2 regions of the Brevibacterium sp. FAM 27836 genome follow, and region 1 is predicted to be linked to the other one. Evidence: predicted binding sites of a transcription regulator. Region 1 holds the regulator's gene; the other holds the start of a gene.
The links. The regulator HspR, encoded in region 1, represses chaperone genes until heat shock. The targets are predictions, from matches to a motif close to AAGTTGAGTCNNNNNGACTCAACTT.

Region 1 (11,899 bases):
TCGACGCCGAAGTTGTCGACGATGAGGATGAGGAGAAGAAGTAATGACTGCCGAGGGCAACGACAAGTCGTCCGAGGAGCCAGGCTTCACCTTCAGTGACAAGCGCCGGGTCGATCCGAACACCGGTGAGGTCCGTCCCGAGGCCGACGCCCAGTCGGCCTCGGCCGGGGCCGGTGAGGAGCCGACCGCGGACCCGAATGCCGAACAGGCCGATGCCAGCGACCTTGGTGTGGACATCCCGTCCGATGCCTCGGGTCTCGAGGACATCGAGCCGGAGGCCGAGCCCGAACCGGGTTCGGAGGCAGCGGGATACCTGGCCGACCTCAAACGCATCAACGCCGAGTATGCGGCCTACCGAATGCGCGCCGACCGCGAACGTGAGCGTGCGGCGCTCGGCGGCACGATCAAGGTCGTCGAGGCCCTGATTCCCGTGCTCGACGAGGTCAAGCTCGCTCGCGACAACGGCGATGTCACCGGGCCTTTCGAGACCCACGTGAACAAGCTGGTCGAATCGCTGAACAAGCTCGGCGTCGAGCAGTACGGAGAGGTCGGCGACGAGTTCGATCCGAACATCCACGAAGCGCTCATGCAGCAGCCTTCGGATGAGGTCGAGAATCCGACGCTCTTCCTGGTCATGCAGCCGGGCTACCGGATCGGGGAGCGCATCATCCGCGCCGCCCGCGTCGGTGTCCAGCAGCCGGAGGACTGAGCAACGACCATGATCGCCGAGGCGGCCGCCCGCCCCGCACGCCGGTTCACCGACGTACGGGGCCGGGGAACCGCCTCGGCGGCGGTCCGGATCTTCGGGGCAGTGCCCCGGGGCTGCGGATTGTGAGAGGACAAGTGAATACCGTGATGACAGGATTGATTGGAAGGAAAGGAGGTGCCAGGTGAATACCGGACCTCAGAATGATTGGTTCGATAAGGACTTCTACAAAACCCTCGGCGTCTCCAAGGATGCTTCCGACGCCGAGATCAAGAAGGCTTATCGCAAGCTCGCGCGCAAGTATCACCCGGACGCCAACCCCGGTGATGAGAAGGCCGAAGAGAAGTTCAAGGAGATCGGCCAGGCCCACCAGGTGCTCTCCGACAAGGAATCCCGGGCCCAGTACGATCAGGTCCGCGCCATGGGCGGCGGTGCCAGGTTCAGCGCCGGTTCCGGTGGACCCGGCGGGGCTGCCGGCGGCGGATTCGACGATGTGTTCTCCGACCTCTTCGGAGGCGGCGGACGCACCAGGACCCGCACGACCTACGGCGGTGGGGGAGACGTTCCCCCGGACCTGGCGGATCTGCTCGGCGGATTCGGCGGAGGTTTCGGCGGTGGCGGTTACGGCGGCTACCAGCCTCCGCTCAAGGGCGGCGACATCAAGTCGAGTACGACGCTGTCGTTCACCGAAGCGATCAACGGTGCCTCGGTGAAGCTGAACATGCCGGGTGGGAAGCCGCTGACCGTGCGGACACCGATCGGGGTCAAGGACGGGCAGAAGATCCGCCTGGCCGGCAAGGGCAAGACCAGCCCCAACGGCGGCGAGCCCGGTGACGTCATCCTCACCGTGCACGTAAGCCCGCACCCGGTCTTCACCCGCGATGGTGACAACCTGCGGATTGAGCTGCCGATCAGCTTCGACGAGGCGGCCCTCGGCGCCGAGGTCAAGGTGCCGACCCTGGGCGGAACGCCCGTCAAGGTCAAGGTCGCACCGGGGACACCGTCGGGACGGACCCTGCGCGTGCGGGGCAAAGGTGTGAAGACGAAGAAAGGCACCGGCGATCTGCTGGCGACAGTCGAGATCGTGGTGCCGAAGAATCTGTCCAAGGAAGCCAAACAAGCGGTCGAGTCCTTCAAGGCCGCCACCGAAGGTGAGGATCCACGCGCCGGCTTGCTGGACAAAGCCAAGGCCAGCTGAGGTGGTGAATCACAATGCACATTTCATCGAGTGCGGCGGTGTATGTCATCTCGGTGGCCGCGGATCTGGCGGGCATGCACCCGCAGACGCTGCGGCAGTATGACCGACTGGGTCTCGTCACTCCGGAACGCACTGCGGGCCGGGGCCGACGTTATTCCGGGAAGGACATCGCCAAGCTGCGACTGATCCAGCAGCTGTCGCAGGACGAAGGCGTTAACCTCGTCGGGATCAAGAAGATCATCGACCTGCAGAACCAGGTCGATGCGCTCAAGAGCCGCAACGAGGAGCTCGAGGACGAGGTCCGGGCGCGCAGGTCGGCGCAGGAACGCGATGCACGCGTCTTCGCCGCCGGCACCGTGGGCGGAGACGTCGTCTCGATCTCGCGGGGACGTCGCCCGCAGGGACGTCCGGAACCAGGAGCCCTGGTGCTGTACAACCGGTACCGCCGCGGCTGAGTTGAACGGCACGATTGAGCCGAACGGCGAGGTCGGGTCGGGGCGCAATAGCGAACGGCAGCCATGAACGCCGAGGCGGAGCGCGTACCCTATTGTGGGTGCGCGCTCCGCCTTTCGAATGTGCACCTGATTGTGACTATCAACTTCGCAGATTGGTGCAGATATCGTGCGACACTGACTTCTGTGAACGAGAAAGAGAAGGTTCGACAGGTCGCCGACAGTGCCGACTCGGCGGCTCAGGAAGCCGCGGACAGCCAGTGGTTCGAAAGAGTCGCCCGTGCGGGTTTCATTGCCAACGGACTGGTCCACGCCATCCTCGGGGCGACCGCTGTGACGATCGGACTGGGCCAGGGCGGAGGCGAGGCCGATCAGGCGGGAGCCATCGGGCAGATCGCTTCGCAGCCCTTCGGCATGGTGCTGATCATCATCTGCTTCCTCGGCTGTGCGCTCATGGCGCTGTGGTGCCTGATCAATGCGTTCTTCGGTTCGGCCTCGCTGCGCGGCGCTGGAACGAAGGATCCGCAGCAGAAGCAGGGCCGGAAGCAGTGGACCGGCTTCCTCACCATGGTCGGCTCCGCCATCGCCTACCTGGTGGTCGCCGCGACATTCGCGCAGTTCGTCTTCGGCGGGGGAGCGGACTCGGGCAAGTCGAGCTCACAGGCTTCGACGACCGTGGCGAAGGCGCCGGGCGGACTGTATATCCTCATGGCCGCCGGCGCCGTGATTGCGATCATCGGCATCGTGTTCTGTATCAATGGTCAGCGACGGAAATGGAAAGAGGAGCTGCGTCGTCCGCAGAGCGCGATCATTCGCTTCCTCGTCGGATTCACCGGCGTCGTCGGGTACCTGGGCAAGGGCGCAACGCTGCTGTCGGTGGGCATCCTCATCGTGGTGTCCGCGGCGACCGGTGATCCGGAGGAATTCACCGGAATCGACGGCGCGCTCAAGGGCATGCGCGACCAGCCGTTCGGGCCGTATCTGCTGTTGGCGGTGGGTCTCGGCCTGGTCCTCTACGGAGGCTTCCTCGCCCTGCGTTCGAGGTACGACCGCATGGAATGAGCTGTCGTCTGCCGGGCTGCAGATGTTGGCCGCGGATATTTGGCTGTAGAGAGAAGAAGGGCGCGAACCCACATTGGGTTCGCGCCCTTCTTCATCTCACGCCCGGCTCAGTCGAGCTCGGACGATCAGTCAGGTCAGTCGCTATCAGATCTCAGCGGGATCCTGGGCGACCTTCTTGCGACGCATGGTCATAGCGACTGCGGCTCCACCGATGAGGAGGAGGCCCGCGCCGCCGACGAGGCCGGTCAGCTCGGTACCGGTGCGAGGCAGGTCGCCGCCGTTGCCGGCATCTCCGTTGTCGCCATCGTCGTTTCCGCCGTTGCCGTCCTCATTGCCGTCATCGTCGCCGCCGCCGGCGTTCGGATCTTCCTCGACGGAGAACTCACCGGTCAGTTCGTCATCGCCGCAGGTGACGGTCACATCGTAGTCGCCGATGTAGGCCGAGGCGTTGGAGGCGCTTGTGCCGTAGACGTTGACGTTGGCCTTGCCTTCGTCATCAGCCTGGACGGTCTTGTCGAAGGCGGTGACGCTCGACTCGCCCTTGGGGTTGACGAGGAAGCGAACGTCTTCACCGGGCTCGCAGTTCTCGACGGCGAGGGTGACGCCCTTGTCTTCCTTGACGAAGTCAGCGGGGGTGATCGACTCGGGGGAGACGGTCAGCTTGGCTTCTTCAGCAGGAGCGGTGGGCTCTTCTGTCTCGTCTTCGGTGATGCTGAAGTCCTGAGCCGGGGAGTTGGTCTCGGTCTCCTGGTCGACGCCCCAGACGGAGTAGTCGCCGGCCGGAAGTGCTTCGTCGCCCTCGAACTTCAGGGTGGCGGAGATCTTTCCCTCGTCGTCGGCTTCGACTTCCTCGGTTGCGAAAGGTGACTGTGCGGTGCCGCCCACGACGGTGACCTTGCCTCCGGGGGTGAAGCCCTCACCGGTGACCGTGATGCCGTTCTTCGCGAACTCGCTCTGCGAGATCTTGTCGGTGTTGAGCGAGACCTTCGGGTCGACCTCGGGAGCCTCGGGCTCGTCGGTGTCATCGACGACGTTGAAGCTCAGCCCGTCGTAGGTGCGCTGCTCACCGTCGCGAGTGATCGTGACGGAGAGATCAACCGTACCGTTTTCGATGTCCTCGGCAGGCTGAGTGGAGTAGATGTTGTATTCGAAGGTATCGCCCTCAGCAGTTCCGGCTTCGCCGGTGAGCGAATCCGAGATCTTGTCTCCGGCCTCAAGGCCGGTGATCGTGACGACGATTCCCTTGTCCTTGTTGGCGAGATCCTCGGCGGTGATCTCCTTGGGGGAGGTCGTCACCTCTGCCTCGATAGCCTGCGCATCAGCCTTAGGTGATTCAGGTGCAGTGCTTTCCTGGGCGTCGCCGGAGTTCTTGACGACAGAGTGCGAGTAGTTGACCGAGCCGGGGGCAGCGATGACTGGGGATGCGGCCAGGCCGGTGATGGCGATGGCCACCGCGGGTGCGAGGGCGAGCTTCTTCATGTATTTCCTTAGAAAATGACAGCTGGGTGTGAAGTATTACGAATGTAACAGTAATGCAACATTCACCACACGCATAGTTGTGGTCGTTTTGTTCAGCACTGACTTCGGCCCCGTCGCAGAGTTCATTTTCCATTCACCTGGAAGCACCGATTCGTCTCAGACGGCAGAACAGACGAAGGGGCGGCTCAGTGTGTGCTGAGCCGCCCCTTCGTCTGTCGTTCCAGGCTGACCGCCTGGCTCGGATCAGAAGCTCGTCGGAGTCTGTCCGAACTTGTTCTTGCGGCCGGTCAGTGCGATCGCAGCACCACCGACGAGGAGGAGCAGGGCTCCCGTCGTCAGTCCGCCGAGGTCGGCACCGGTACGCGGCAGCTGGCTGCCGTCGTCTCCGCCGTTTCCGGCATTTCCGTTGTCGCCGCCGTTAGATCCGCCGCCATTGGCGCCACCGGTGACTGTGAAGGAGTCTTTCATGGTGTCGTCACCGCAGGTCGCGGTTGCGGTGTAAGCACCGACATAGGCCGAGACATCCGACGAGGTGCCGAAGACGTTGACCGAGGCATTGCCTTCGTCATCAGCCGTGACGGTGTTCTCGTACGCCGTGACGTTGATGCCCTTCGGGTTGACCTCGAAGTGGACATCCGCACCGGGCTCGCAGTTCTCGACGGCGAGGGTGACGCCCTTGTTCTCATTGGCGAAGTCCGCTGCCTCGATCTTCTTCGGGGAGACCGTGAAGGATGCATCGGCGGGAGCTTCGGTCTCACCGTCGTCCCCATCGTCGTTGCCATCCTTGCCATCGTCATTGCCGTCTTCGTTGCGGTCGTCCCCGTCATCGTCTCCGTCTTCGGCGACAACGTTGATGTTGCCCTCGAGGGTCTCCGACTCGGTGCCTTCACGGTCGATGGTGACGGTGAACGGAACCTTGCCGACCTCGAGGTTGTCGGGGTTGCCCTCGTACCAGAGGTTGAGCTCGTAGTCACCGTCGGCTTCTGCCGTCTCGGTCTCTCCGGTGAGGGAGTCCGTGATCTTGTCACCCTTCTTGACACCGGAGACAGTGACCGTCACGCCCTTTTCCCTGTTGGCGAGATCCTCGGCGGTGATCTCCTTCGGATCGACTTTGAGTGAGGCATCGATCGGATCGACGGCGTCGTCATCCTCTTCGGTGACGGTGATCTCGACAGAGTTGCTGGCGGCGCTGGTCGTGTCATCGATGAAAGTCAGCGAATACGTGCCGGCTTCGAGAGATTCGGGAGCGACCACGACGCCTTCGACATCACCGTTCTCGTCAGCGCGGGCCTTTTCCTCGGCCTGAGGTGCTGCCGCGCTCTGCGAGGAGACGGCTTCGCCCTTGACGCTGACGGTACCATCCGGAGAGAAGCCGGTTCCGGTGAACTTCAGTCCGTCCTTCTTGAAGTCCTCGAGGGAGATCTCCTTCGAGTCGACCGTGACCGTCGGGTCGACGGCGCCGTCTTCGGTGATGGTGAAGTCCTGAGCCGGGGAGTTGGTTTCGGACTCCTGGTCGACGCCCCAGACGGAGTAATCGCCGGCCGGAAGTGCTTCGTCGCCCTCGAACTTCAGGGTTGCGGAGATCTCGCCGTCGGCGTTGGCTTCGACTTCCTGGGTCGCGAAGGGCGACGTTGCGTTGCCGCCGACGACGGTGACAGTGCCGTTCGGGGTGAAGCCCTCGCCGGTGACCTTGATGCCGTCATCCTCGATGCCGCTCTGCGAGATTTCGTCGGTGCTGAGCGAGACCGTCGGGTCGACCTCGGGTGCCTCGGACTCGTCAGCCAGGGGGACCACGCTGGTTTCGGTGACTGACTGTGTGCCTGGACGCTCCAGCTGGAGAGCGAAGTTGACCCTCTTCTGCTTGACCTCGTTGGCCGAGTGCAGCGTGATCGTCGCGGTCGAGCCCTGAGCGGTGACGGCCGGGCCGGTGAGGCCGGACTTGGCCGAGACCTTGTCACCCTTTTCGAGGCCGGTGACCTTGACGGTCACGCCTTCCTCGGCGAGCTCTTCTGCCGTGACCTCGCCCGAGGTCACCTGCACCGAAGCGTTGATCGGGTTGGCCTTGTCCTCGGACTTGTCGTCGTCCTTGGCGTCGTTGTCCTCGTCCTTGGGGGCAGGAGCGGGCTTCGGATCGACCTTCTTCGGAGGCTTCTTGGCGTCGTCCTTCTTGTCCTCGGCAGCCTTCTTCTCGTCCGCTTTCTTCTTGTCAGCAGCGGCCTTCTTGGCGGCCGCGGCCTTTTCCTTGGCCTTCTTGTCGGCAGCTGCCTTCTCTGCAGCTGCCTTCTTCTCGGCTTCAGCCTTTTCAGCCGCGGCTTTCTTGGCCTCTTCCTTCTTCTTGGCTTCGGCCTTCTGCTGGTCGATCTTCTGCTGTTCGGCCTTCTGGGTAGATGCCGACTGAGCGGACGTCGATTCCGCGGCGACGACCGGGCTCGCGACAAGACCGGTGAACGCGAGCGCGACTGCCGGCGCGAGGATGATCTTCTTCATTGGAGTGCCTTCAATCTCTGTAACGAGGGGTGTGATACGGCACTCATCCTAGGTTCTAAGGGTTTTCTAAACTATTTCTGTACATTTTGTTCAGGTTTAAAAGCGGTAACACTTAGGTGAATTCCTTTAACCGTTTCGTGACCTACTCATTGGTAAGAGCATGACTGTCACGGTCGCCTCGGCGAGGGGAGGCCTCGGCCGCGAGAACTCAGCGGTTCCGAGCTAGACCGGCCACGCCTCGGCGCGGATCTGCTTGCGCTGTTCGACGGTGGGCACTCGGACGGTCAGGGCTGAGGGATCGACCTCCATCTCGAGGTACGACGACTGTCCCAGCGGATCCCCGTCGAGCTGAATATCGACGTCGTCGCTGGCTTCGATGACGACCTTGCGGCACTTCCGGATGTTCGTATGCAGCCCGCGTGAGGCCCTGCGGCCGGCGATCGATGCGAGCACGCCGACCCACTGGCCGAGGTTCTTCGGGCTGACGATGAGCACGTCGAGCATGCCGTCGTCGATGACCGCCTGCGGCAGCAGTTGGATGCCGCCCTGCAACTTCCCGCAGTTGCCGCCGAGGACCGAGCGCACCCGCGCCGAGATCCGGTATTCGTCGTCGAACGTGACCTTTACATGACTGGGTTTGCCGGTGAGCTTCCGTGACCCCGCTTCGACATAGGCGAGCCATCCGAGACGTGCCTTGAGGTCGTCGCTGGTGTCGGCCATGACCGCGGCGTCGAAGCCAAGCCCGGTCATTACGGTGAAGATATGGGTATCGCCGTCCGGGGCGGTCTTCGCCATCCCCACGTCGATCTCGCGATTTCGTCCCCACAGGGCGATCCGCAGCGCCCACTCCGTCTTGTCGAGGACGAGGTCGATATTGCGGGCAAGGAGGTTCCCCGTTCCCAGCGGAACGATTCCCATCGGGGTCGATGTTCCCGCCAGCGCCGAGGCGACAGCGCGGATGGTCCCATCACCACCGGCGGCGATGACGACGTCGACCCCCTCGTCGAGGGCGCGGACGGCAGCTCCCGCGCCCGGATCGTCGACGGTGGTCTCGAGCACGAGCGGACGGCTCCATCCCTCGAAACGGCAGATCGCCTCGGCGGTGGAGGCCAGGTTGTGGACATCGGTCTTCGTCGGGTTGACGATGAGCGCGGCACGGTACCGGGCGGCGTCATCGACCACCTCGTCGGAGAGGTTCGCCGGGTGGGCGGAGCGTCGCATCGTGTTGAGTGCGCGACGAACGCCGGTGCGGCGGCCGATGAGGAACGCGGCCACGAGCACCGCGAGAGCGCCGATGACGATGACCCAGGTCATCAGGGGATCCAACTCGATGATCATGGCCCAAATGTACAGTGCCGAAGTCGTGTGCAGGCTGAGTGCCGAATATCGAAAACAGGCCCGGCCCGTTAAGCTGAGAGGGTGATCGATCTAGCGCTTCTCAGAGACAACCCGGCCCTGTTCAAGGCATCGCAGGAGGCTCGCGGGGCATCCGTCGAGCTCATCGACGAGGTCATCGCCGCCGATTCCGCTCGTCGTGCGGCCATCACCGCCTTCGAAGACGCACGTGCGGATCAGAAGTCCTTCTCCTCCCAGATCGCAAAAGCGCCGAAGGAGGACAAGCCGGCACTCATCGCTGAAGGCAAGGCGAAGTCCGAGGCCGTGAAGTCGCTGTCGGCGGAGTCCGAAGAAGCCACCTTCGCCTTCGACCAGCTCGTATCGAAGGTCCCGAACCTCATCATCGACGGCATCCCTGCCGGCGGCGAAGAGAACTTCGTGACGCTCAAGACCGTGGGCGAGCCCCGCGACTTCACCCCGGACGGCTTCGAACCGCTCGATCACCTCGAGATCGGTGAGAAACTCAAGGCCATCGACACCACCCGCGGCACGAAGGTCTCCGGTTCGCGCTTCCACTACCTCACCGGTTTCGGTGCGAAGCTCGAAATGGCTCTGCTCAACCTCGCCCGCGACGTCGCCGAGGAGGCCGGGTTCAACCCGACCATCACCCCGACGCTCGTCCGCCCCGAGGTCATGCGCGGCACCGGGTTCCTCGGTGAGCATGCCGATGAGGTCTACCGTCTCGAAGCCGATGACCTGTTCCTCGTCGGCACCTCCGAGGTGCCCCTGGCCGGATACCACATGGACGAGATCATCGACCTGACCGACGGACCGCTGCGCTATGCCGGAATCTCCTCCTGCTACCGCCGCGAGGCCGGCTCCTACGGCAAGGACACCCGCGGAATCATCCGCGTCCACCAGTTCCAGAAGGTCGAGATGTTCGCCTACGTTCCGGTCGAGGACGCCGAAGCCGAACACGAGCGGATGCTGTCGCTGCAGGAGAAGATGCTCGGCCTGTGCGAGCTGCCCTACCGGGTCATCGATACCGCCGCCGGCGACCTCGGCGATTCCGCCGCCCGCAAGTTCGACTGCGAAGCCTGGGTGCCGACCCAGGGCACGTACCGCGAGCTGACCTCGACGTCGAACTGCACGACCTTCCAGGCCCGCCGCCTGCAGATCCGCGAACGCAGCGACGGATCGACCCGGCCGGTGGCCACCCTCAACGGAACCATGGCCAACACCCGCTGGCTCGTGCCGATCCTCGAGAACCATCAGCAGGCGGACGGCTCGGTCACGGTGCCCGAGGCACTGCGGCCCTACCTCGGTGGGATGACCGCACAGGGACCGGAAGGACCGCGTTACTGAGGCTGTGCCGGGACGCGGGGGACTGACCGTTCGGCGGAACCCGGCGTTTCTCGGTTGGGTTCGGTCGCCTCGGCGCCGGTAGGAACGACGACAAGAGAAATCACGCATACGTTGGGAGACATATTGACCCCGCACCTCATCGCACTCGATGTCGACGGCACGATCGTCGGCTACGACGGATCCCTGTCGGAGTCGGTGAGGCAGGTGCTCGATCGGCTCGTCGAGGAGGGCCACCACCTCGTGATCTCCACCGGCCGTGCCCTGCCGGGTGCGCTCGAAGTCGTCCACGCGCTCGATCTCAAGCACGGTTTCGTCGTGTGCTCGAACGGATCCGTCGTCGTCCGCCTCGATCCGGAGCTGCCGTTGGGTTGGGAGATGCACCATGTGGTGTCCTTCGACCCGAAGGATGCGCTCGAGCAGATGCACGCGGCGCTGCCGGCGGCGCTGTTCCTCGTCGAGGATCCGGACCTGCACCGGTGGGCGTCCGGGGCGTTCCCGGTCGGCGAACTCGCCGAATCAGACACCCTCGACATCGTGGATTTCGAAGAGCTGCTGACGAAGCAGGCCACCCGCATCGTCATGCGTGAGGTCAACGGCACCGCTGAGGAGTTCGCGGCCGCCGTGGACTCGCTCGGACTCCATGAGGTCAGCTATTCGGTGGGCTGGAGCAACTGGCTCGACATCGCTCCGGACGGGGTCTCGAAGGCCAGCGGCCTGGAGCTCGTGGCTGAGGAACTCGGAGTCGAACATGCGCACACCGTGGGCGCCGGCGACGGACTCAACGACATCGAGATGATCGAATGGGTCGAGCACGGAATCGTCATGGGCCAGTCGAAGGACGACCTCAAGGTGCTCGCGAGCGTGGTCACCGACTCGATCGACGACGACGGCCTCGCCGTGGCTCTGGTCGACTACTTCGACCTCGACTCCAGCCTCCTCGACGCAGTGGGCACCACCAACACCCGCCCCTAATTACTACCTGACGGCGGCCCAGCAACCTCGCGCGAGGTAGCTGGGCCGCCGTCAGGTAGCAACAGGGGTCAGTTGGGGCGGGTGTCTAAGACGGCTTCGAGGTAGCGGGCGACTCCATCGTCGTCGACGGCTTCGGTCACGGCTGCGGCGATCGCCTTGACCGAACCGAGCGCATTGCCCATTGCGACTCCGTGTCCGGCCCAGGACAGCATCTCGATGTCATTGGGCATATCCCCGAACGCCATCACCTGCGACTGCGCCACTCCGAGGTGGTCGCACAGGTCCTCAAGCGTCTTCGCCTTCGTGATCCCGAACGGTGCGAGTTCGACGAGTCCGTTGTCCGGTTCGGAGAACGACGCATGGCAGGTGCCGTCAACGATCGGATCGATGAGGTCGTGCATCGCCTGCGAATCGCTCGTCTCCAGGCGCACGAGCACCTTGACGACGTCTTCGCCCGCGAGTTCGGAGACATCGTCGATGACCCGGGCCTCACGCGGTCGGGCGGTGACGAACTCCCGGTCGATGAAACCGCCGTTGAGAGTCTCGTAGGCGAACCGGGCCTCAGGATGATCGACGCGGACGGCCGCGGTGATCTCCGCCAGCGACTGCGCGTCGATGGTGTGGGCATCGACGACGGACTGAGAGGCGATGTCGTAGACGACCGCCCCGTTGAGGCACACGACCCGTCCGAGATCGGGGATCTGCTCGGCGATCGGTGCCAGCCAGCGCATGGGCCGCCCGGTGACGAGGACGAACGGGATTCCCGTGTCCTGGCAGCGGTGGATCGCATCGATCGTGGCCGTCGAGATCGGCTTCCAGTTCAGCAGCAGAGTGCCGTCGATA
Region 2 (11,899 bases), 230 kb from region 1:
GCTCGCCGGTGTGCCCGCTCACGTGGACGGACGGATGCTCCAGATCGCCGAGGATGCCGGGGCGAGCCTGATCAATCGGGACCGGATCTGGGCGTACACGGAGGGCATCGAGAACTGGAATCCGATCTGGCCCGGGCATGGGATCCGGATCATTCCCGGCCCCTCGTCGATGTGGTTCGATGCCGAAGGCAACCGGTTCCCAGCCCCGAACTATCCCGGTTTCGACACGAACCGGACGATGCGCACAATCCTCGACACGGGGTACGACTATTCGTGGTTCGTCCTCAACGAGTCGATCATCCGCAAGGAATTCGCGCTCTCGGGTTCGGAGCAGAACCCGGACATCACGGAGAAGGACATCCGGATCACGCTCGACCGTGTGCGCTCCTCCGATGCTCCCGCGCCGATCGAGGCGTTCAAGAAGTACGGTTCCGACTTCGTCGTCGCCGATTCGACCGAGGAACTCGTCGCCCGGATGAATGCACGCTCCCGCGGGCCGGTCATCGATCACGACCACCTCGTCGAGCAGATCCGGCAACGGGACCGCCAGACCGCGCACCCGTTCTCGAAGGATGCGCAGGTGCAGGCGATCCACAATGCCCGCGCCTATCTGGGGGACAAGATCGTGCGCGCGGTCAAGCCGCACGAAATCCTCGATCCCGAGCACGGGCCGCTCATCGCGGTGCGGCTGAGTCTGCTCTCGCGCAAGACCCTCGGCGGGGCGGAGACGAACCTCGACGGTCAGGTCATCGGCGCTGCCGGCGGCACTGCCGGAGGCGGCACACCGATTCCGGGGCTGTTCGCAGCCGGTGAGGTCACCGGATTCGGGGGCGGCGGAATGCACGGCTACAACGCACTCGAAGGCACGTTCCTCGGCGGGTGCATCTTCTCGGGGCTGCGGGCCGGACGCGCGGTCGCAAACCAGACCGGTGCCGGCGCACCCGGACGAGGGAATGACGCATCAGGACGTGGGCACGGCGATTCCGCGCTCCCAGGGGGAGAGCGAGCATGACGGGCACTGCGCGACCGGACCTCACCGTCCTCGTCACCGGCGGCACCTCGGGTATCGGCAGAGCCGTCGTCGAAGCACTCGCGGCCAAGGGCTGCACCGTCCTCACGACGAGCCGCAGCCCGGATCGGCTCAAGCCGACCGACACGATCCCCGGAGTCCGGTACCTGCCGCTCGACCTCGCCGACCCCGAGGGGCCGGACCGGCTGGCCGAGGATCTCGATGCGATCGGCATGCGCGAGAGCATCGATGTGCTCGTGAACAATGCCGGCGAGAGTCAGTCCGGTCCGTTCGAAGAGCTGCCCGCCGATGCCGTCGAACGCCTGTTCCGCACGAATGTGTTCGGGCCCGTAAGGCTGAGTCAGCTCGTTCTGCCCGGAATGCGCGAGCGACGAGCGGGCCGCATCATCATGGTCGGGTCGATGCTCGCGAGTTTTCCGCTGGCTCACCGCAGCTCCTATTCGGCGTCGAAGGCCGCTCTGCGCGGATTCGCCACGGCAGCCCGGCAGGAACTCTCACCGTTCGGGGTGTGGGTGAGCACCGTCGAGCCCGGGTCGATCGCCACGGGCATCGGGCTGCGCCGGACGAAGTACCTCGAGGAGGGCTCGCCCTATACGGCGGATGTCACGACGATGCTCGAGCGGCTCGATGCCAATGAACGAGGCGGCATCTCGGCCGAGACAGTCGCGGCCACGATCGTCGACGCGATCATCTCGCCCAGGCCGCGGGAGTTCTACGCCGTCGGCAGCCGGGCCCCGCTGCCGTTCCTGCTCAAACGTGTGCTTCCGCGCTCGCTGATATCGAAGATCGTCGCCGCCCAGCACGGGCTGAAACGCTGAGACGGGCCTACTGGAACCGGGAGGGGATGAGGTGCTGGGTGGTCGAGATCCCGAGCACCCTCTGCTGCCGTGAGAGGTTATAGGTCCGATCGGACTGCAGGTATTCGACGAGGAAGAGCTTCGCACGATCTCCGCGCTTGAACATCCCCTTGATCCGGAGTCCGAGCTTCGCCATGACCAGCGCCTTGTCCTTCGCCACCCCTTCGATGACGACCTGGTCGTAGCCCATCCGCGCAAAGTGAGTGGCCACGGCGTCCTTGAGCCGGTACGGGGTCGGGTCCCCGATATTGAACGGACCCGCCGCCGAGGGCACATCGAGGCAGGCGAGCGCGGCCCGCACGACATTGTCGACATGGGTCAGGGTCAGTTTCTGCCGACCGCCTCCGGGCAGACGCAGCACCCCCTTCTTCGCCATGTGGGCGAGGAACGGCATGAGCATCGTCTCGCCCGGGCCATAGACGGCCGCAGGTCGGAGGATCGCGGCATCGGGTCGGATCCGAGCGACGAGCTGTTCGGCCAGGGCATGGGTGCGCGAGTAGGCGTCGGAGAACTCGCCGGGATCCTTCGGCCCGGCTTCCTCCCACAGTTCGGTGTGGAGTTCGCTCGGCGGGTACACCGTCGTCGACGACAGGTGGACGATGCGGGCCTTCGGGAAGGCGTCGAGGACGTTGCGCGTACCCGTCACCCGCACCTCATAGAGTGCGTCATCATCAGCGCTCACCGAGGCGATCCCGGCGCAGTGGAAGACCGAAGTGACCTTCCCCGCCAGAGACGTCACCGCCGAAGGGGCCGGCTCGGTGATGTCCCACTGCTGGAAGTTCACTCCGGGGATGTCCGGGTCTCTCCGGCCCAGAGCGTAGACGGTCTCGTCCCTCTCCGCGAGAGCACGCGCGATGGCACCGCCGATGAAGCCGCTGGCTCCGGTCACTATCACCGCCACGTTGATCCCCTTCTCATCCGTGCCTCACTGCGGCACATCCTGACACTGTCGAAGTTCTCGCGACATCGCGGGCGCTCATCCGCGGTGCTGCCACCGCGGCTCGCGCTTGCTCAGGAAGGCGTCGATCCCTTCCTGAGCATCGGTGCCGACAGCATTGTGTGCCATCACCTGTGACATCCGCGCATACGCCTCGGCCACAGGCAGTTCACGCTGCTCGTAGAACGCGGCCTTGCCTATGGCAACTGTAGCCGACGAGGCGGACGCCACTTTCCGAGCGAGATCCGCCGTGGCGGTCTCGAGGTCGTCATCGGCGACGACGTCGGAGACGAGACCGAAGGCCAGCGCATCCTCGGCGGAGACGAAATCACCGGTCAGCAGCATCCGCATCGCCTGCTTCGCCGGCACCGCGCGGGAGAGGGCGACCATCGGCGTCGAACAGAACAGGCCGATCTTCACTCCCGGAGTCGCAAACCGTGCCGACTCCGCGGCGACCGCCAGGTCGCAGGCGGCCACGAGCTGGCATCCGGCCGCCGTTGCCACCCCCTGAACCTGCGCGATGACCGGCTGCGGAATGGTCTGGATGAGCTGCATGAGACGAGAACAGGCGTTGAAGATCTCCTGCTGCGCTTCAAGATCCGCCCCACGGATCTCCTTGAGATCATGACCGGAGCTGAAGACGTGACCGGCGGAGCCGACGATGACTGCGCGCACATCGGTGCGGCGGCCCACCTCGGCGAGGGTGTCGATGAGGGCTTCCATCACCTCGAGGGACAAAGCGTTGCGTGTGGCCGACCGGTTGATCGTCACGGACGCGACTCCGTCGTCGAGCGGCGCGAATACAATTGACTCGGACATAGCCATATTCTGCCAAAGGTCAGGCTCGCAGCGCGGAATCTGGTCGACCGTTTTCGCTCATCCCCGTCCGCGCGGCCTTCCCGGTGCGGGTCCAGCGGAGTCGAGAGGGACCATCATGACCACTTTGCTGATGATCATCGGATTCGGAGCAGCTACCTCGGTGGTGGTCGGATTGGGGCAGAGACTCAGACTTCCGTGGCCGGCGCTCATGGTCCTCATCGGCATCGCCGGTGCCTTCATCCCCACCTTCGCCGAGGTGGGCATCGACCCCGAACTCGTGCTCCCCCTGTTCCTGCCGCCCCTGCTCTTCGCTGCGGCGCAGAAGACGTCGTGGGCACTGTTCGCGATCCGGTGGCGCACGATCCTCGGCATGTCCGTGGCCCTGGTCGGGGTGACCGTGGCCGCCGTCGCAGGCTCCGCCGTCCTCCTCATCCCCGGCATCACGATCGCCGCGGCCATCGCCCTCGGCGCGATGCTCGCCCCACCGGACCCCGTCGCCGTCGACGCGGTCGCCGGCACCGTGTCGATTCCGCGCCGCATCATGTCGACCCTGCAGAGCGAGGGACTGTTCAACGACGCGGCGTCGCTGGTCATCTTCCAGACCGCGATGGCCGCGGTGCTGGCCGGCACCGAGGTCGACTACGCAGATCTGGCTGTGTCATTCATCGTCTCCGCCGCCGTCGCGGTCGCCGTCGGTCTGGTCCTGTCGTTCGCGGCGTGGTGGGTGATGGAGAAGATCGACCACACGGTCGCCCGTTCCTCACTGATGCTCGTCCTGCCCTTCGGCGTCTACCTCGTCGCCGAGCACCTCCACGCCAGCGGCGTCATCGCCGTCGTCGTCGCCGCACTCGAGGTCCGTCGCCGCGACACGGAAGGCAACTCCGCGGCACGCGTCACCCAGAACTCGACCTGGCAGGTCCTCGAGATGCTCATCACCGGCATCGCCTTCGGCCTCATCGGACTCGATCTGCGTCTCATCATCGAATCCGAGCATGCCGATCTCGGGCGGGCGCTGCTCATCGGCGGGCTCATCGCCGTCATCGTCATCGCCGTCCGCTTCATCTGGCTGCTCCTGGGCACTCTCATCGAGCGCAAGCGCCGGGAGGTCGACCCCGATGCCGCTCCGCTGAACGTCCGCGATGCCACCCTGATGACCTGGGGCGGGATGCGCGGTCTGGCCACGGTGGCTCTGGCCCTGTCGATTCCCGCGACCACGCAATCCGGGATGCCGTTTCCGGGCCGGTCCTACATCGTCGTCGCTGCGGCCATCGTCCTGCTCGTCACCCTCGTTCTGGCGGGACTGACCTTCCCCGCTGCGGTGGCGGGCCTGGGCATCGACGACGAGGCGGAGAAGGAGCATCAGGCCACGAAGGCGATCGCGATGCGCGCCTACAAGGCGGCGATGCGCGAGATCAGGAACGACGACAGCCTGCCCGACGAGGTGGTCGAACCGCTGCGGGCCAGGTTCAAGCTCCTCCACGACCAGCTCAGCGGAACCACCGATGACCAGGCGAACTCCGAGCAGGTGACCGCGTTCAAGGAACACCGTGAGCAGATGCTGCAGGTGCAGAAGAGGGCGATGCAGACCGCCCGCGCCGAGGTGCTCGCCGCCCGACGTGAACGCGGCACGGATCCGGAGATCGCCGACAAGGTCCTGCGTCGCTTCGACCTCCAGTCCGTGCTCGCGAACTGAGCCGGACGCGTTGGTGTCGGCGATACGGGACGGCGGGCCGCCTCGGCGAGATTCTCGGCTGAAAATAAAGGTTGAGCGGAATAGACTCAACTTTGTTGGTGTTGTTCCATTCGAGAGCTGTGATCAGCACACGATTTCACGAAGGAGTTGCGCATGGACGCACAGATGACAACCAAATCCCGGGAGGCGCTGCAGACTGCGGTCAACGACGTCGTCGCCCGGCACAACAACCAGGTCGAACCGGCGCACCTCGTCGCCGCCCTCCTGTCCCAGCCCGATTCTCTCGCGGCCACCCTGCTGACCAAGGTCGGCGCCGACCCGCGGCGAGTGCTCACCGCCATCGAAGCCGTGATCGGCGGCTTCCCCACGGTCAGCGGTTCTTCGGTGAGCCAGCCGAGCCTGTCTCGGACCGGGCTCGAGATGATGAATCTCGCGCAGGAGGAGATGACCGCACTCGGCGATCAGTTCGTCTCCACCGAGCACCTGCTGCTCGCCGCCGCTGCCGGCCAGGACGGCACCGGCGATGCCCTGCGCTCCAATGGTGCAGGCCGGGACGCGCTGCTCGCGGCTCTGCCCGAACTGCGCGCCGGCAAGAAGGTCACCTCGGAGAACCCCGAGGAGACCATGCAGTCGCTGGAGAAGTTCGGCATCGATCTCACCGCCGTCGCCCGCGAGGGCAAACTCGATCCGGTGATCGGCCGCGACAAGGAAGTGCGTCGCGTCGTTCAGGTGCTCTCCCGCAGGACGAAGAACAACCCCGTCCTCATCGGTGAGCCCGGCGTCGGCAAAACGTCCGTCGTCGAGGGCCTGGCCCAGCGGATCGTGGCCGGAGACGTGCCCGAGTCGCTGCGCGACAAGACGCTCATCAGCCTCGACCTCTCCGCGATGGTCGCCGGCGCGAAGTATCGCGGCGAGTTCGAGGAGCGGTTCAAGGCCGTGCTCGAGGAGATCAAGAACGCCGACGGGCGGATCATCACCTTCATCGACGAACTCCACACGATCGTCGGTGCCGGGGCCGGCGGGGATTCCTCGATGGATGCGGGCAATATGCTCAAACCGATGCTCGCCCGCGGTGAGCTGCGGATGATCGGCGCCACGACGCTCGATGAGTACCGCGAGAACATCGAGAAGGACCCCGCCCTCGAGCGGAGGTTCCAGCAGGTCTTCGTCGGCGAGCCCAGTGTCGAGGACACGATTGCGATCCTCCGCGGACTCAAGGAGCGCTACGAAGCCCACCACAAGGTCTCGATCAACGACGGCGCCCTGGTCGCCGCGGCAACGATGTCGAACCGGTACATCACCGGTCGGCGACTGCCGGACAAGGCCATCGACCTCGTCGACGAGGCGGCATCCCGGCTGCGGATGGAGATCGACTCGGCTCCCGTCGAGATCGATGAGCTCCGGCGCGCCGTCGACCGCCTGAAGATGGAGGACATGGCCCTGTCGAAGGAGACCGACTCCGCGTCCGTCGAACGGCTCAACGCCCTGCGCGCCGATCTCGCCGACAAGGAGGAGGAGCTGCGCGGACTCGAAGCGACCTGGGAATCCCAGCGTGCCGGCCTCAACCGGGTCGGTGAGCTGAAGACGAAGCTCGACGAACTGCGCTCCGCTGCCGACAAGGCTCAGCGCGACACGGACCTCGAGACCGCGTCTCGTCTGCTCTACGGAGAGATCCCCGCTGTGCAGAAGGAGATCGCCGAGGCCGAAGCAGCCGAAGCGGAAGCCGAAGCCGGGCAGAACTCGGACCCGATGGTCTCCGACAAGGTCTCAGGCAATGACATCGCCGAGGTGGTCTCCTCCTGGACGGGCATCCCCGCCGGACGCCTGCTCCAGGGCGAGATCGAGAAGCTGCTTGGGGCGGAGAACGTCCTCGGTCAGCGACTCATCGGGCAGAAGGATGCCGTGGCTGCGGTCTCCGATGCCATCCGCCGTTCGAGGGCCGGTGTCGCCGACCCGGATCGTCCGACCGGTTCGTTCCTGTTCCTCGGACCCACCGGTGTGGGCAAGACGGAACTGGCGAAGTCGCTGGCGGACTTCCTCTTCGACGATGAGAAGGCTCTGATCAGGATCGATATGAGCGAATACGGTGAGAAGCACACCGTGTCCCGCCTCGTCGGCGCTCCTCCGGGCTACGTCGGCTACGACGAGGGCGGCCAACTCACCGAGGCGGTCCGCCGTCGCCCGTACTCCGTGGTCCTGCTCGACGAGGTCGAGAAGGCGCACCCCTCCGTCTTCGACATCCTGCTGCAGGTCCTCGACGACGGTCGGCTCACCGATGGTCAGGGACGCACGGTCGATTTCCGGAACACGATTCTCATCCTGACCTCGAACCTCGGTTCGCAGTTCCTCGTCGACAACTCGCTGTCGAATGAGGAGCAGCGCAGCAAGGTCCTCGACGTCGTGCATGCGACGTTCAAGCCCGAGTTCCTCAACCGGCTTGACGACATCGTGCTCTTCGATGCCCTCGGCCAGGCCGAGCTCGCCTCGATCGTCGATCTGCAGATCGAACACATGTCCAAGCGGCTCGGCGACCGTCGGATCTCCCTCGAGGTCACTCAGGGCGCGGAGGACTGGTTGGCCCTCGAAGGCTACGACCCGGCATTCGGCGCCCGTCCGCTGCGCAGGTTGGTCCAGCGCGAGATCGGCGACAAGCTGGCCCGCGCTCTGCTGGCCGGTGACATCCAAGACGGAGACACCGTCGTGGTCGACCTGCCCGAAGATCCCGAGGCCAAGGGCCTGGAGCTGCGCCCCAAGCGGTAACAGCCGCAGCCTGCGTGCGTGCGGGAGAGAACCACCCTGCAGCCCACCGGTCGGGGGTGCCGCCCCTGCAGCCGCACCGGTCGGCAGGGCCGCCCGCCCCTGCAGCCGCAGCGTGCGTGGGCGCCCGCCCCTGCAGCCGCAGCGTGCGTGGGCGCCCGCCCCTGCAGCCGCACCGGCCGGGCACGGCCGCCCCCTGCTCCACAACGGCGTTCCCTGCCACACAACGGTCGGGAGAACCACCCTGCAACACAAAAGGTGCGGTGCATCAGATTCGGAACTGATGCACCGAACCTTTTGTGACGCGCACTCGCACCAAAAGTGATGCGCCCATGCACCTTTTGTGAAACCCGCCGCACTGAACGTGAAACGCCCCTGCGTCTGCTCCGCCGGCTGCGCAGCGAAAGAGGGCCGCGAACGTGCTACTTCTTACCGGCTGAGGACCCCGGCTTCGAGGACGAAGCAGCATTCGCTTCGGCGGCTTTCGTCCCAGCCGCCTTCGCACCGCCAGCCCCAGCGGCCTTCGCCCCAGCCTTCGCACCGCCAGCCCCAGCAGCCTTCGCTCCGTTGGCCCGTGGCGCCGAGGAGGCCCACCAGTGCCGCAGATAGGCGCTGACCTTGGCGAAGCTGCGGTCGCGGATGAAGATCGCGTCGACGGCGATCATCGTCAACGAGAACCACGGCAGGCCCATGAGCAGCGCGATGCCGAGGTGGAAGGAGAGGATGCCGAGCAGCGCGACGATGCGGGTGTATCGGTTGAACAGCATGAACGGGAAAGCGCACTGGAAGAGGATCGACCCCCACGAGATCGCCACGACCATCGGCCCCCACGCCGTCATCAGATCCGACAGCACCGGCCAAGTGCCGAACTGCTGCGTGTGCAGCGGGTTGTACACGGCGAATCCGTGCTGCCAAGCGGTGCCGCCAGCCTTGTACAGGCCGCCGGACATGTAGATCGCACACACCTGGAATGCGAGGACGACGATGGCGAGGTTGTTGGCCATGATGAGCGCCCACCGCCACGGCCCGCCGTCGGACTCCGGGAACTCCGGATTCCGGGCCCGGCGCCTGGCATCGAGCGACCACCGGCGGGTGGTGTCGGCGAAGAGGAGCGCGATCATGAACATGCGGTAGGCGTTGTCGCCCTGGTCGCCGGCACCGTCGTTGAGCTCGATGAAGCTCACCCACAGCACGAGGTAGAAGGGCAGGACGATCCGTGTGCGCCACCCGAGGATGATGACGATGGCCAGCAGCGCCAGCCCGATCGTCAGCGCGGTGAACAGCGGCGGCGTCGTCACCGCCCGGTGGTAGAGGGAGAAGAGCCAGATGCTCGGGAAGTCGCTCTTCGGTTCGGCGATCTCACCGTTCCATGCAGCCCCCACGCCGAAGGCGTAGTGCCGCGCATTGAAGTTCGTGAGGATGAGTCCGAGCCCGGTCAACCCGATGAGGATCCGCGTCACCGCGAGCCCGTAGGTCGCGTGATAGCGACCGGTGAGCATCTCCTCGAGCCAGTTCCAGCCGTGCGCGAGCTTCGCGCGCACCAGGGTCGTCAACGGGACGAGTCCGGCGCTGCCGATGCTCTCCTGCGACTCTTCGTCTCCCCTCGCCGAGGCGGCCGGACCGGAGTGCCCGACCTCGGTCGCAGTGTCCGTTCCGCTCCTCGTCGATTTCATGTCGTCTTCCTCGTGCGGGGTCGTGTCGTCACTGTTCACTGACGCACCTCACTTTGTCGGAGGAGCAGAAGTACTTCGTGAACTCCTGCTGGGACTGATGCTCCTCGACGACGAGTGCACGCCAGCCCACGGGAACCGGCTGGATCTTCGGACGTTCGGCACTCTTGGAGTTGCGGTCGGCGAAGGGCACGACGTTCTGTCGGGCCGCCTGGTATTGGACGCGCTGGACATCGTCGCCCCAGATCGCCTTCGCCACCTGGGTCGCATAGGCCGTGGCCGTGTGCTCACTCTCGAGGTAGTCCGGGATCGCATTCTTCGGGTCGTCGTATTCCTTGAGCTTCGTCGTCAGCCGATCGACCGAATCATCGCCCTTGAAGTAGTCGAGCTTGACGATCGCCTTCTGGTCATCGGGCAGATCCTCCCAGGAGCCCTTGATATCCGAGGCCACACCGATGCCGAGTCCGGCCGAACGCGGCGGGAACAGCTTGTACGTGGAGTGGTCGAGCTCGACGTCGGTGGCCCTGACCCACTGGGTGATCTCCTCGCCGCTGTCCGTCTTGATCACCGCACGCACGTCGAAGTAGTAGTCACCATTGATCGGCTCGGGCGCGAACACGCTCCATGACTGCCCCCACATCGGGATCATGTACTTCGTGAGCAGATCGCCGGGAATCACCTCCCGCATCGTCGAAGCAGGGGCGATCCACAGAAAGCTGGCGAAAAGGTGGAATCCCGTGATCACCATCGCGATCACCATCAGGGTCCGTTTCACCGCCGATCGTCGCCGAGGCGCTGCCTCGGTCGGCTTGTTGTCCATCTCGGTTCCGAATCTCTCAGCGAACACTTCCGGCGGCACCGGGATTCGGGGCGGCGCCCAGACATCCGCGGTGACAGCACACAGTGACTAGGGTACTTCAGCGGCAAGGGACTTTTCCCCGGTCCGTGCCCGATCACGGCCTCCGGTGATGCCTGCCTACTGCAGCGAACGCAGCCAGTCCTTGACCGCCTCGGTCGACTCGCCGAGCGTCGGCGGTGCCAATTCGTAGCTGGCCGGGGTCTCGGACAGCCGGATCGGGTTGGCCACGGTGGGGATGACACGATCCCCTTCGCCCGCCTCGGCGACGGGTTGAAGTCCCAGCGTCGATGCCAGGTCCACACCCTGAGCGATCGAGTTGATCGGCGCGCAGGGCAGCCCCGCCTCGGTGAGGATGTCGAACCATTCCTGGTTCGTCTTCTCACTGAGTGCGGCGATGAGTTCGGGTTCGAGTTCCTCGCGGTGGACGTTGCGATCGGCGAAGTTCGCGAACCGTTCGTCGCTGGCCCATTCGGGGTGGCCGAGCACCTCGGCGAGGCGGGCGAACTGGTTGTCGTTGCCGCAGGCGATGATGATCTGCCCCTCGGCCGTGGGCATCGGCTGGTACGGGTAGAGACTCGGATGCTGGTTGCCCATCGCCTGCGGCACGACGCCGCCGGCGACATACGCCGAGGTTTGGTTCGCCAGGCCCGACAGCGCCGAGGACAGCAGGTTCGTCTCGACCAGCTGGCCGATGCCGGTGTCCTTGCGGTGGGCGAGCGCGGCGAGGATGCCCACCGTCGTATGGAGTCCGGTGATGACGTCGACGACAGCGACACCGGCCTTGACCGGGCCCGACTCCTCCGAGCCGGTCACCGACATGAACCCGGACAGCCCTTGGATGAGCAGGTCGTAGCCCGGCAGCGGATTGTCACGACCGAAACCGGTCACCGAGGCGTAGACGATGCCCGGGTTCACCGCGCTCACCGTCTCGTAGTCGAGTCCGTACTTCGCCAGTCCCCCGGCCTTGAAGTTCTCGACGAGGACGTCGGAGGCGGCGGCCAGCTGCTGTGCGAATTCGAGATCCTCGGGATCCTTGAAATCGAGGACGACCGAGTGCTTGTTCCGGTTCGCCGTGAGGAAGTACGTCGCATCGTCCCCTCGCCGAGGCGGCGCCCAGTGACGCGTATCATCGCCGGTCCTGCCCTCGACCTTGATGACCGTGGCCCCGAGATCGGCGAGCATCATCGTCGCGTAGGGTCCGGCCAGGACGCGGGAGAAGTCCGCCACGACCGTCCCGGTCAGAGGTCCGCTCCTCTGCCGCCCGAAAGGTTCTTGGG

Region 2: clpB (ATP-dependent chaperone ClpB) is a predicted target of HspR. The motif match lies at 5,405-5,429, and genes of this name have one in related genera.

Annotation. Positions count from the first base shown of each region.
Region 1 covers NZ_CP195711.1:2,369,583-2,381,481, forward strand. The annotation lists gene dnaK (molecular chaperone DnaK) at 1-44, shown strand, start outside; gene ACSE4D_RS10585 (nucleotide exchange factor GrpE) at 44-709, shown strand; gene ACSE4D_RS10590 (DnaJ C-terminal domain-containing protein) at 891-1,904, shown strand; gene ACSE4D_RS10595 (heat shock protein transcriptional repressor HspR) at 1,919-2,359, shown strand; gene ACSE4D_RS10600 (DUF1206 domain-containing protein) at 2,543-3,418, shown strand; gene ACSE4D_RS10605 (lipoprotein 17-related variable surface protein) at 3,563-4,897, opposite strand; gene ACSE4D_RS10610 (hypothetical protein) at 5,141-7,384, opposite strand; gene ACSE4D_RS10615 (diacylglycerol/lipid kinase family protein) at 7,607-8,722, opposite strand; gene serS (serine--tRNA ligase) at 8,804-10,084, shown strand; gene ACSE4D_RS10625 (HAD family hydrolase) at 10,208-11,056, shown strand; gene ACSE4D_RS10630 (HAD family hydrolase) at 11,125-11,899, opposite strand, start outside.
Region 2 covers NZ_CP195711.1:2,141,396-2,153,294, reverse strand. The annotation lists gene ACSE4D_RS09710 (FAD-binding dehydrogenase) at 1-1,012, shown strand, start outside; gene ACSE4D_RS09705 (SDR family oxidoreductase) at 1,009-1,848, shown strand; gene ACSE4D_RS09700 (NAD-dependent epimerase/dehydratase family protein) at 1,856-2,788, opposite strand; gene ACSE4D_RS09695 (enoyl-CoA hydratase) at 2,864-3,643, opposite strand; gene ACSE4D_RS09690 (Na+/H+ antiporter) at 3,759-5,336, shown strand; gene clpB (ATP-dependent chaperone ClpB) at 5,490-8,096, shown strand; gene ACSE4D_RS09680 (HTTM domain-containing protein) at 8,516-9,805, opposite strand; gene ACSE4D_RS09675 (DUF5819 family protein) at 9,795-10,583, opposite strand; gene ACSE4D_RS09670 (CaiB/BaiF CoA transferase family protein) at 10,740-11,899, opposite strand, start outside.